DNA from 2 places in the Agrococcus citreus genome. Region 2 is predicted to be linked to the other one. Evidence: predicted binding sites of a transcription regulator. Region 2 holds the regulator's gene; the other holds the start of a gene.

Evidence for each region. The regulator HrcA, encoded in region 2, represses chaperone genes, less so after heat shock. The targets are predictions, from matches to a motif close to TTNGCACTCGNNNNNNNCGAGTGCNAA.
Region 1: a site for HrcA is predicted at 1,726-1,752, ahead of groES (co-chaperone GroES). Genes of this name have one in related genera too.

What each region holds. Positions count from the first base shown of each region.
Region 1 covers NZ_BAAAKK010000003.1:280,290-286,101, reverse strand. Annotated here, with positions in the region: gene ABD106_RS06675 (hypothetical protein) at 1-467, shown strand, start outside; gene ABD106_RS06670 (class I SAM-dependent methyltransferase) at 524-1,690, opposite strand; gene groES (co-chaperone GroES) at 1,825-2,121, shown strand; gene rarD (EamA family transporter RarD) at 2,189-3,103, shown strand; gene ABD106_RS06655 (AI-2E family transporter) at 3,140-4,297, opposite strand; gene ABD106_RS06650 (ABC transporter substrate-binding protein) at 4,555-5,812, shown strand, end outside.
Region 2 covers NZ_BAAAKK010000001.1:293,191-299,002, forward strand. Annotated here, with positions in the region: gene lepA (translation elongation factor 4) at 1-110, shown strand, start outside; gene ABD106_RS01455 (DUF1990 domain-containing protein) at 107-745, shown strand; gene hemW (radical SAM family heme chaperone HemW) at 747-1,952, shown strand; gene ABD106_RS01465 (DUF4870 domain-containing protein) at 1,994-2,899, opposite strand; gene hrcA (heat-inducible transcriptional repressor HrcA) at 3,105-4,118, shown strand; gene dnaJ (molecular chaperone DnaJ) at 4,119-5,204, shown strand; gene ABD106_RS01480 (16S rRNA (uracil(1498)-N(3))-methyltransferase) at 5,204-5,812, shown strand, end outside.

The DNA.
Region 1 (5,812 bases), on a different contig from region 2:
ACGGCCAGCAGGCGACCCAGCAGCCCTCCTACGGCCAGGCATCCGTGCCTGCCGACCAGGGCTACGGCCAGGCATCCGTGCCCGCAGACCAGGCCTACGGCCAGCAGGGCGGCTACGGCCAGCAGCCTGCGTACGGTCAGCAGACCGCCTACAGCGCGCCCGGCGCGGGCTACTCGCAGCAGGGCTTCGCCCAGCCCGGCGCGAAGAAGCTCAAGGGCATCACCATCGCCGCGCTCGTGCTCGTCGGCCTCGGCTTCCTCGGCATGTTCGCCGCGGGCTCCGGCTGGCTCTTCGCGCTCATCGGCGCGATCCTCGGCTTCGTCGCGATGCGCAAGAACCCTGAGGGGAAGCCGTGGCCGATGATCGCGGCGATCGCCGGTTCGGTCATCTTCGTCATCTGCCTCGTGCTGGTCATCATCATGGCCGTCAACTGGATCCCGTACCTCATCCAGCTCGGCCAGCTCTAGCCCGAGCGCCGCTCACGACGGACCCCGCAGCCGAGCGCTGCGGGGTCCGTCGTCGTTCAGGGCCGATCGGCCAGGATCGCCCGGTGCCGGCCACCGACCCGCGTCACGATGAGCGTCGCCCGCTCATCGCCCTTGAGCTTCAGCCGCTTGCGCAGCGTCGCCGGATCGACGTCGGCGCCGCGCTTCTTGATCTCGAGATCCCCGATGCCGAGCTCCCGCAGGCGCTTCGCGAGCCTGCGCTCGTCGAGCGGCAGCGTCTCGCGCACCCGGAACGCCTGCGCGAGCGGGGTCTCGACGTAGGCGTCGCCGGTGAGGTACGCGATGCCGTCGCTCACGCTCGTCGCCGAGAGCTGCTCGGCGAGCGCCCCGATGAGCTCGGCGCGGATGACGGCCCCGGCGGGCTCGAAGAGCCACTCGCCGAGCGGGCCCGGCTCGGGGTGGCTCGCGTCGCCCGCGAGCTCCGCGGCGCCGTCGTCGCCCAGCACGAGCGCGCTGCGGGCCACGCCCCCGCGGGCGAGCGCGCCGGTCCACACGACCGCCTCCACGGTCTCGAGGCCGTCGGTGACCCACTGGTGCTCGGCATCCATCGGCAGCAGCGCGCGGTCGATGCCGGGCGCGAGCTTCACGCCGGAGGAGTGTGCCGCCGCCCTCGCGAAGACCGCGTCGAGGGAGGGCGACCAGTCGCCCGGGTCGCTCAGCCGCCGAGCGCCGTCGCGGCGCGCGGGGTCGAACCACAGGGCCTCGGCGTCGACGCTCGCCTCGAGCGCGTCGCCGTGGATGACGGTCGCGTGCCACGCGGCGAGGTTGAACGCCGCGATCGCGGCGGTCACCTCGTCGCGATCGACGGCGGTGACCTCGAGCCCGAGGGTGGCGAAGGCGAGCGAGTCGGCGCCGATGCCGCACCCGAGGTCGGCCACCGAGACGATCCCGGCGCGGCGCATCCGCCCGGCGTGGTGGGCAGCGACGCGCAGCCGCGTCGCCTGCTCGAGGCCCGCCTCGGTGAAGAGCAGCTCGGTCGCGAACTCGCCGAACTTCGCGCGCGCGCGTCGACGCAGCTTCGCTTGCGACAGCACGGCGGCGACGAGCGCGGGGGCGTGGCCCTCCGCGCGCAGCCGCGACACGGCCTGCACGACGTCGGAGCGGTCGTCGAGCTCGACCTCCACGCGCTCGAGCAGCGCGAGGCCGTCCTTCGACAGCAGCAGTCGCAGCTCTTCGGGGTCCATCCGACCATCCAAGCACCGACCGCACGGGGGTCGGATTGGCACTCATGTTGACCGAGTGCCAATCGAGCGCCTAGGCTTGCTCTGGCGTCCGGCCCGTCCGGACGTGCCCCAGAGTCTGACAGAAAGAGGCAACCGTGTCGGTTTCCATCAAGCCGCTCGAGGACCGCATCGTCATCAAGCAGGTCGACGCAGAGACGACGACCGCGAGCGGTCTCGTCATCCCTGACACCGCCAAGGAGAAGCCCCAGGAGGGCGAGGTCGTGGCGGTCGGTCCCGGTCGCATCGACGACAACGGCAACCGCGTCCCGATCGACGTCGCCGTGGGCGACAAGGTGCTGTACTCCAAGTACGGCGGCACCGAGGTGAAGTTCGGCGCCGACGAGTACCTCGTGCTCTCCGCGCGCGACGTGCTCGCCATCGTCGAGCGCTGACGCTCCACCGATCATCATCGGCGGCGCCCCTTCGGGGGCGCCGTCGTCGTTCGTTCCAGGAGGAGCGATGCACGAGCAGCGCACGAGGTCAGGCCTCTGGTACGCGATCTTCGCGTACGCCTTCTGGGGCGTCGTCCCGGTCTACCTGCAGCTCACGAAGGGCATCGACGGGTTCGAGCTGATCGGCTGGCGCGTCATCGCGTCGGTCGCCGTCGCGTTCGCCCTCGTGGCCGCGACGCGCGGCTGGAGCAGGCTCGCCGCGGTGCTCCGCAGCCGCAAGGACACCTGGTCGCTCGTGCTCGCGGGCTGCGTCGTGCTCGCGAACTGGACCGCCTTCTTCATCGGCGTGCTGAGCGACCGCGTGCTCGAGACGAGCCTCGGCTACTTCCTCAACCCGCTCGTGAGCGTCGTGCTCGCCGTGCTCTTCCTGGGGGAGCGGCTGCGCCCCGTGCAGTGGGTGGCCGTCGGCCTCGGCGCGCTCGGGGTGCTCGTGATGATCATCGGCTACGGCGAGGTGCCGTGGATCGGGCTCACCGTGGCGATCTCGTTCGGCGTCTACGGCCTCATCAAGAAGCGCGTCGGCGGATCCGTGGATGCGCTGTCGGGATTCACGATCGAGACCGTCGCCGCGCTGCCCGCCTCGCTCGTGATGATGGCGGTCGCCATCTCGCTGCACGGCGTGACGGTGGGAGCGAACGGCGCCGCCGGCATCTGGGGCACCGTCGGCCTCGGCGTCATCACCGCGATCCCGCTGCTCGCGTTCGCCTCCGCCGCGCGGCGCATCTCGCTCACCGCGCTCGCGTTCACGCAGTACCTCGCGCCGATCATCTCGTTCCTCTTCGGCGCCTTCGTCATGCTCGAGCCGATGCCGCTCGAGCGGTGGATCGGCTTCGCGCTCGTGTGGGCGTCGCTCGCGCTCGTCTCGGCCGACCTGCTCGGCCGCCACTGGCGGCGGCCCCGCCCGGAGCCGGCCGCGATCTGACCCCCGCGCGCTGCCGCGCCATCGCGCGATGCGCCGCTACGCGACCTCCGGTCGCTTCTGCCGGAACATGCGCGCCGGTCGGTCCTCGCCGTCCCACACCTGCACGATGCCCCACGCGACCGCCGCGATCGGCACCGACAGCACGGCGCCGACGATGCCGCCCAGCACCGTGCCGATGGTCAGGGCGATGAGGATGACGAGCGCGTGGAGGCGCAGCGACCGGCCCATCACGACCGGCTGCAGGAAGTTGCCCTCGAGCTGGTTGACGAGCACGACGGCGCCGAGCACGACGAGTGCCACGACCTCGCCGTTCGCGACGAGCGCCACGAGCGTCGCGAGCGCTCCCGCGATCGTCGCGCCCACGAGCGGCACGAACGCGAGCAGGAAGACGAGCACCGCGAGCGGCAGCGCGAGCGGCACCTGCGCGATCGCGAGCACGACGCCGATGCCGATCGCGTCGACGGCCGCCACGATCGCCGTGCCGCGCACGTAGCCGCCGAGCGTCTCGACGGTCTTCTCGCCGATGCGACGCCCGCGCGCATACCGCTCGCCCTCGAAGGGCCGCAGCAAGAACTCCCAGATGCGCGGTCCGTCCTTGAGGAAGAAGAAGAGGATGACGACCATGAGCGCGAACCCGGTGAGGAAGTTCGCGGCGGCCCCCACGCCCGCGGCGGCGCCGGAGCCGAACTGGGCGCTCGTCGCGAAGTCGATGACGGCGTCGCGGCCCTGCTGGATCTGCTCCTCGGTGGGCGCGAACGGCAGCGTCGAGATCCAGTCGAGCACCCGGTCGATGCCCTCCGACGCCCGCTCGACGAGCTCGTCGAGCTGCGAGCGCACGGCGTTGACGATGAGCCAGATGACGCCGCCGAGCACGGCGACGATCGTCAGCAGCGCGATCGCGGTCGCGAGCCAGCTCGGCACGCCCCGCCGCCGCATCCAGCGCATCGCGGGGAGGAACGCGGAGGCGAGGATGAGCGCGATCGTCACGGGGATCATGACGAGGGTGAGCTGCGTCATCGCGAAGACGACGCCCGCGACCGCGATGACGACGATGATGCCCTGCAGCGCCCGCGTCGCGAAGCGGCCGAAGGAGTCGCCCCATACCGACGGCACGGCCGCCGGCACGGCGGAGGCGCCGTCGCTCGGCGCGCGGCTCTCGACGACGACAGCGTGCTTCTGCCTGAACAGGCCCATGGCTCTCCCTCGGTGTGACGGCAACCGTACCGCCGGCCACCTGCGCCCCGGCGGTGGCGGGCGGTACCGCACGACGTGCCTGCACGCATCCGCCCGGCGGCTCAGGACTCGCCCAGGACTGCGACAAGCCGGGTCGCATGCGTCAAGACCGTTACCAGGACGTAACGCAGAACCGCCGCTTTCCGCGCGGCGCTCGCCTACTGTTATGCCAACCGCGCGTACCAGCGTGCGATCTCCAAGAGGAATTTAGGAGCACAATGCAGTCCTTCCTTCGCACCAAGGGGCAGCACCCCCGTCGTGCCGCAGCGCTCGGCGCCGCAACCGCCGGTGTCCTGCTGCTCGCAGCCTGTGCCGGCGGCGGCACCCCCACGCCCTCCGGATCCGCAGCTGGGTCCGAGGCCCCGTCCGACGGCGCAACCGAGGTCGACACGTCGTTCGTCGTCGGCACGATCCTGCCCCAGACGGGCAACCTCGGCTACCTCGGCCCGCCCGAGTTCGCCGGCGTCGACCTCGCTGCCGCCGACCTCGAGGCCGCGGGCTTCGAGTTCGACATCGACGTCCAGCACCGCGACTCGGGCGACACCACGACCGACATCGCGACGGCCTCGGCCGGAGAGCTCATCTCCGCCGGCGCCGACGTGGTCATCGGTGCCGCATCGTCCGGCGTTTCGTTCACGTTCATCGACCAGCTGATCGACGCGCAGGTCCTGCAGATCTCGCCGGCCAACACGTCGCCCGACTTCTCGGACTACGAGGACGACGGCTTCTACTGGCGCACCGCTCCCTCGGACGTGCTCCAGGGCCGCGTGCTCGGCAACCTGATGACGTCGGACGGCGCCGCGAGCGTCGCGTTCATCACGATCAACGACCCGTACGGCACGGGCCTCGAGGAGAACGCGCGCATGGCCGTCGAGGCCGCTGGTGGCACCGTCACCGGCAGCGTCCTCTACAACCCGGGCGACACGAACTTCACGTCGCAGGTGTCCGAGATCATGGCGGGCCAGCCCGACGCGATCGGCATCCTGGCCTTCGCCGAGACGGCGCAGATCGTGCCCGAGCTCGTGACGCAGGGCTTCCCGGCCTCCGGCATGTACTTCGTCGACGGCAACCTCTCGAACAGCTACAACTTCCCCGAGGGCACGCTCGACGGCGCGAAGGGCACGCTCCCGGGCAACCCGGCCGATGACACGTTCCGCGACCGCCTGCTCGAGCAGGACCCGAACCTGCAGGACTTCTCCTACGGGCCCGAGTCCTACGACGCGGTCATCCTCGCGGCACTCGCTGCCGCGCAGGGCGGCAGCGCCGACTCGATCACCATCCGCGACAACATGCAGTCGGTCTCGACCGAGGGCACGAAGTGCACCGAGGTGGGCGAGTGCCTGCAGCTGATCGCCGACGGCGAGGACATCGACTATGACGGCCCCTCCGGCCCGATCGAGTTCGACGAGAACGGTGACCCGACCGAGGCGTACATCGGCATCTACCAGTACGGTGCCAACAACCAGTACACGTTCC
Region 2 (5,812 bases):
AGCAGAAGGAGGGCAAGAAGCGCATGAAGATGGTCGGGCGCGTCGAGGTCCCCCAGGAGGCGTTCATCGCCGCGCTCTCGACCGGCGAGACGAAGAAGGACTCGAAGTGACGAAGCCCATCGCCGAGCGCTCCACCAACTACGGCGCCGTCGGCGCGACCGGGCACTTCGACTTCCACCGGTTCCCGCCGAAGGGCTTCGAGGTCGTGCAGAAGCGCTCGCGCATCGGTCACGGCCGGCCGCGCTACGACGCCGCGGTCGCGGCCCTTCGCACCTGGAAGATCCAGCGGCTCGCGGGCATCGAGGTCGACATCGTCGGCACCGACGAGGGCACCGTCTACCGGCCCGTCGGCTTCGACGGCACCGAGGCGACCCGCGCGGCGAGCATCGAGCCGCAGCAGGACTTCGGCCCCGACGGCGAGCCCTTCCTGCAGCCGGGCGACTCGGTCGACCAGCGCATCCGCATCGCCGGTGTGCAGGTGCACGCACCGATGCGCGTGATCGCGGTCGAGGAGGAGCCGAGCAGCCACGTCGTCATCATCGGCTCGCTCGAGGGCCACCCGCTCGCGGGCGAGGAGCGCTTCACCGTCGAGATCGCCGACGACGAGACCGTCTTCCTGCACTTCCGCGCCATCGTGCGGCACGACGCCTGGTGGGTCAAGCTCGGCGGCCCCTTCGCGCGGGCGCTGCGCCGCCGCTACCACGACCGGTTCATGGACGTCCTCCGGTCGATCGACGTCCGCTGACATGGGGCGGCTGCCCGAGGGCGACGCCGCGCCGGCCGACGGCCGCCTGCCGGCGGGCACCGCTGCCGACGGACCGTTCGGCGTCTACCTGCACGTGCCGTTCTGCTCGGTGCGCTGCGGCTACTGCGACTTCAACACCTACACCGCCGACGAGCTGCGCGGCGCGACGCGCGCCGGCTACCCGGGCGACGTCGCGGCCGAGATCGCCGTCGCCACGCGCGTGCTCGGCGAGCTCGGACCGCTCCGCCAGGCAGAGACCGTCTTCTTCGGCGGCGGCACGCCGACGCTGCTGCCCGCCGGCGACCTGCTGCGCATGCTCGACGGCGTGCGGGATGCGTTCGGCCTCGCCCCGGGCGCGGAGGTCTCGGTCGAGGCGAACCCCGACTCCATCGACGCCGCTGGCCTCGCGCAGCTGCGCGCCGGCGGCGTGACGCGCGTCTCGTTCGGCATGCAGTCGGCCGTGCCGCACGTGCTCGCGGCGCTCGATCGCACGCACGACCCCGAGCGCGTGCCGCAGGTCGTCGCGTGGGCACGCAAGGCGGGCCTCGAGGTCTCGATCGACCTCATCTACGGCGCGCCGGGGGAGTCGCTCGACGACTGGCAGCGCTCGCTCGACGCGGCCGTCGCGATGGCGCCCGACCACGTCTCGGCGTATGCGCTCATCGTCGAGGACGGCACGGCACTCGCCCGACGCATCCGTCGCGGCGAGCTCGTCGCGCCCGACGACGACCTGCAGGCGGCGATGTACGAGGCGGCGGATGCGACGCTCACCTCGGCGGGCTACGGCTGGTACGAGGTCTCGAACTGGGCCCGCGGCGGTCGCGTCGCGCGCCACAACCTCGCCTATTGGCGCGGTCAGGACTGGTGGGGCTTCGGGCCCGGCGCGCACAGCCACGTCGGCGGCGTGCGCTGGTGGAACGTGAAGCACCCGGCCGCGTACCGCGACCGGCTGCTGGCGGGCGCCTCACCGGCGCTCGCGCGCGAGGTGCTCGACGACGAGACGCGCCGGGTCGAGCGCGTGCTGCTCGAGTCGCGCATCGCCGAGGGCCTCGCGATCGACGTGCTCGAGCCCGACGGCCGCCGCGCGGTCGCCGGTCTCATGGCCGAGGGCCTCGTCGACCCAGCAGCCGCCCTCGCCGGCCGGGTGGTCCCGACGCTGCGAGGGCGGCTCCTCGCCGACGCAGTGGTGCGGCGGCTGCTGCCCTGAGGCGAGCGGCCTCCTCCAGGAGCTGCTACTTCACGTGCTTCCTACTTCACCATCCGCCAGTTGAACGGGTAGCGGTACGAGCCTCCGTTGTTGACGCGGATCGCGCCGATGATCGAGAAGATCACCTGCAGCAGGCCCGGGATCCAGTACAGGGCGCTGATGATGCCGAGCAGCCCGAACGTGGGGATCGCGAGCACGATGCCGACGACCATGATGCCGACGGCGAGGATGGTCATGAAGATGCCGAAGTTCAGCGCCTCCTTCGACTCCTGCCGCGCGAACGCGCTGCGGTCCTTGTAGATCATGTAGACGATGAGCGGGCCGATCCAGCCGCCGAAGCCGCCCGTGACGATCGTCGAGAGGCCCGAGATGTGGCCCCACATGCCGGCGTTCTTCTCGTCGACCGGCGACATCGGCGCGGCCGCCGCGTACTGCGGCTGACCGGGAGCGCCGTACTGCGGCTGGCCGCCGTACTGCTGGCCGCCGTACTGCTGCTGCCCGCCGAACGGGGGCTGCCCCGGCTGCCCGTACTGCGGCTGACCGGACTGCGGCTGGCCGGGCTGGGACTGCCCGTACTGGGGCTGCCCGTACGAGGGCTGGCCCTGCTGCTGACCGGGCTGACCCGGCTGGCCGCCGTAGGGAGGCTGGCCCTGAGACTGACCCGGCTGGCCCTGCTGCCCGTACTGCGGCGCGCTCGACGACGGTGCGCTGAAGGGCTGCTGCTGCCCGCGCTGCCAGTCGGCGGGATCGGAGGGGCCGCTGAACGCGGGCTGGCCCGGCGCATCGGGCGTGACGGCGGGGGACGAGAACGACTTCGCGGGCTCGCCGACGCCCGGCGCCGCGGGGGCGCTCGGAGCCGCGTGCTGCTCGTCCGTCACGGCGAAGCCATCGACGGGCTGCTCGGACGGATCGTGCTGCTCCCCGCGGGGAGCGTTGGGATCGGACATTGCGTGCCTTTCGTGTGCGTCTCGCGGGCGCGGGACCAATCGCTGGGCCCATTGTGCGCCTGCACGGCTGTGCATGGGGTCAGAACGCGCCGAGCCGACCGAACACCGCTGGCTCGCGGTACGATTGGCAGTCAGTCGACGAGAGTGCCAGGAGCGGTGCCGGCGTCCCGAGCGGATGCGGCGCCCCATGACGAGGGGAGTGCGGATGGTCTCGGATCGCGGCCTCGATGTCCTCCGAGCGATCGTGCAGGACTACGTCGCCATGCGCGAGCCCGTGGGTTCGAAGTCGATCGTCGAGCGCCACGCGTTCGGCGTCTCGGCGGCGACCATCCGCAACGACATGGCGCTCCTCGAGGAGGAGGAGCTCATCGTCGCGCCGCACACCTCCTCGGGACGCGTGCCCACCGACAAGGGCTACCGCGTGTTCGTCGACCGACTGCAGCGCATGCAGCCGCTCACGCCCGCGCAGCGCGTCGCGATCACGCGCTTCCTCGACGAGGCCGTCGACCGCGACGACGTGCTCGCGCGCACCGCGCGGCTGCTGTCGTCGCTCACCAACCAGGTCGCGCTCGTGCAGGTGCCGATGCGGCGACCCGCGGGCGTGCGCCGCGTCGAGCTCATCGCCGTCGCCGAGACGAAGCTGCTCGCCGTGCTCATCCTCGACTCCGGCCGCGTCGAGCAGCGCGTGCTCGACGCGCAGCAGCGCATCGAGCCCGAGCAGGCGACCGCCCTCGGCCGCGCCTTCACCGAGACCGTCGCCGAGCTGTCGCCGGCCGACGCCGTCGAGCGGCTCGGCTCGGCCGCCGCATCCGCGCCCCCCGCGCTCCAGCCCGCCACGGCATCCGTCGCCCAGACGCTCAGCGAGATGCTGCAGGCGGCCGGCGGCGACCGCATCGTGATGGCGGGCGCCTCGCACCTCGTGCGCGAGGAGCGCGACTTCCACGGGCGCGTCACGCCGGTGCTCGACGCGATCGAGGAGCAGGTGACGCTGCTGCGGCTCTTCGACGAGATGGGCGCGGAGGGCGAGGTGACGACCCGCATCGGCCGCGAGCTCTCGGGACCGCTGGGGGAGACCGCCGTCGTGGCGTCGACCTACAGCGACGCGCGGCTCGAGGGCCACGTGGGCGTGCTGGGCCCGACCCGGATGGACTACGCAGGAAACATGGCCGCGGTGCGCGCAGTTGCGCGCTACCTGACGCGGCTGCTGAGCGAGGACTGAGTGACTGACCACTACGAGACCCTCGGCGTCGCGCGCGACGCCGGCCAGGACGAGATCAAGAAGGCGTACCGCCGGCTGGCGCGCGAGCTGCACCCCGACGTGAACCCGAGCGAGGATGCGGCGGAGCGGTTCAAGACCGTCACGCACGCGTACGACGTGCTCGGCGACCCGCAGTCCCGCGCCGAGTACGACCGCGGCCCGAGCGCCGGTGCCGGCGCCTTCGGGTTCGGCGACATCTTCGAGCAGTTCTTCGGCGGCGCGCGCTCGCAGGGGCCGCGATCGCGTCGGCAGCCAGGCCAGGACAGCCTGCTGCGCGTCGACCTCGACCTCGCCGACGTCGTCTTCGGCGTGCACCGGGAGCTCCGCGTGCAGACGGCCGTGCTGTGCGAGACGTGCGGCGGCGAGTGCACCGCGCCCGGCACGAGCCCCGAGCGCTGCACGATGTGCGGCGGCTCCGGGCACGTGCAGCGCCAGGTGCGCTCGCTGCTCGGCAACGTCGTCACGAGCCAGCCGTGCGGCATCTGCCAGGGCTACGGCACGGTCATCCCCGACCCGTGCCCGACGTGCGCGGGCCACGGGCGCGTGCGCGCCGAGCGCACGATCCCGGTCGACCTCCCCGCGGGCGTCGACACCGGGCTGCGCATCCAGCTGCCCGGCCAGGGCGAGGTCGGCGAGGCCGGCGGCCCCGCCGGCACGCTCTACCTCGAGATCAACGTGCGCCACCACGACGTCTTCAGCCGCTCGGGCGACGACCTGCTCGCGACCCTCGAGGTCTCGATGCCGGATGCGGCGCTCGGCACCCGCACGCGCATCGAGGCGATCGACGGCGCGGTCGAGGTCGAGGTGCGACCGGGCACGCAGTCCGGCGACATCCTCACGATCGCCGATCGCGGCGTCACCCGGCTCCGCGGCGGTGGCCGCGGCGACCTCAAGCTCGGCGTGCAGGTCGTCACGCCGCAGAAGCTCGACCGGCGCACCGAGGAGCTGCTGCGCGAGCTGCGCGATCGCACGAAGGCTCCCGCTCCGCACCTCGCGCAGTTCAAGCAGGGGCTGTTCGCGAAGATGCGCGACCGACTCCGGCTCTGATGGCGCACTGCTACTGGCTCGACATCGCGGGCGCATCCGCCGGCGACGTCGTGACGCTCACCGGCGAGGAGGCGCACCATGCCGCCGTCGTCTCGCGCATGCGCCGCGGCGAGCGCGTGCTCGTGAGCGACGGCCTCGGCACGCTCGCCGAGGGCGTCATCGACCGCGCCGAGCGCGACGGCGTCGACGTCGTGCTGCAGCGCGTCGAGGTGCTGCCGGCGCCGTCGCCGCGCATCGGCCTCGCCCAGGCGCTCGCGAAGGGCGATCGCGCCGAGCTCGCCGTGCAGGCATCCACCGAGCTCGGCGTCGACGCGATCGTGCCGTGGCAGGCGCGGCGCAGCGTCGTGCAGTGGAAGGGCGAGCGCGGCGACAAGGCGCTCGACCGCTGGCGGAAGGTCGTCCGCGAGGCGGGCAAGCAGGCCATCCGGCCGCGACTGCCCGAGGTCGGCGGCGTCGTCGACACCGAGGGGCTCGCAGGCCTCGCGGACGCGTGGCAGCTCGTCGTGCTCGACCCGACGGCCGCCGACTCGCTCGCGGACGTGCCGCTCGAGCGCGACGTGCTGCTCGTCGTCGGCCCGGAGGGCGGCGTCGACCCGGGCGAGCTCGAG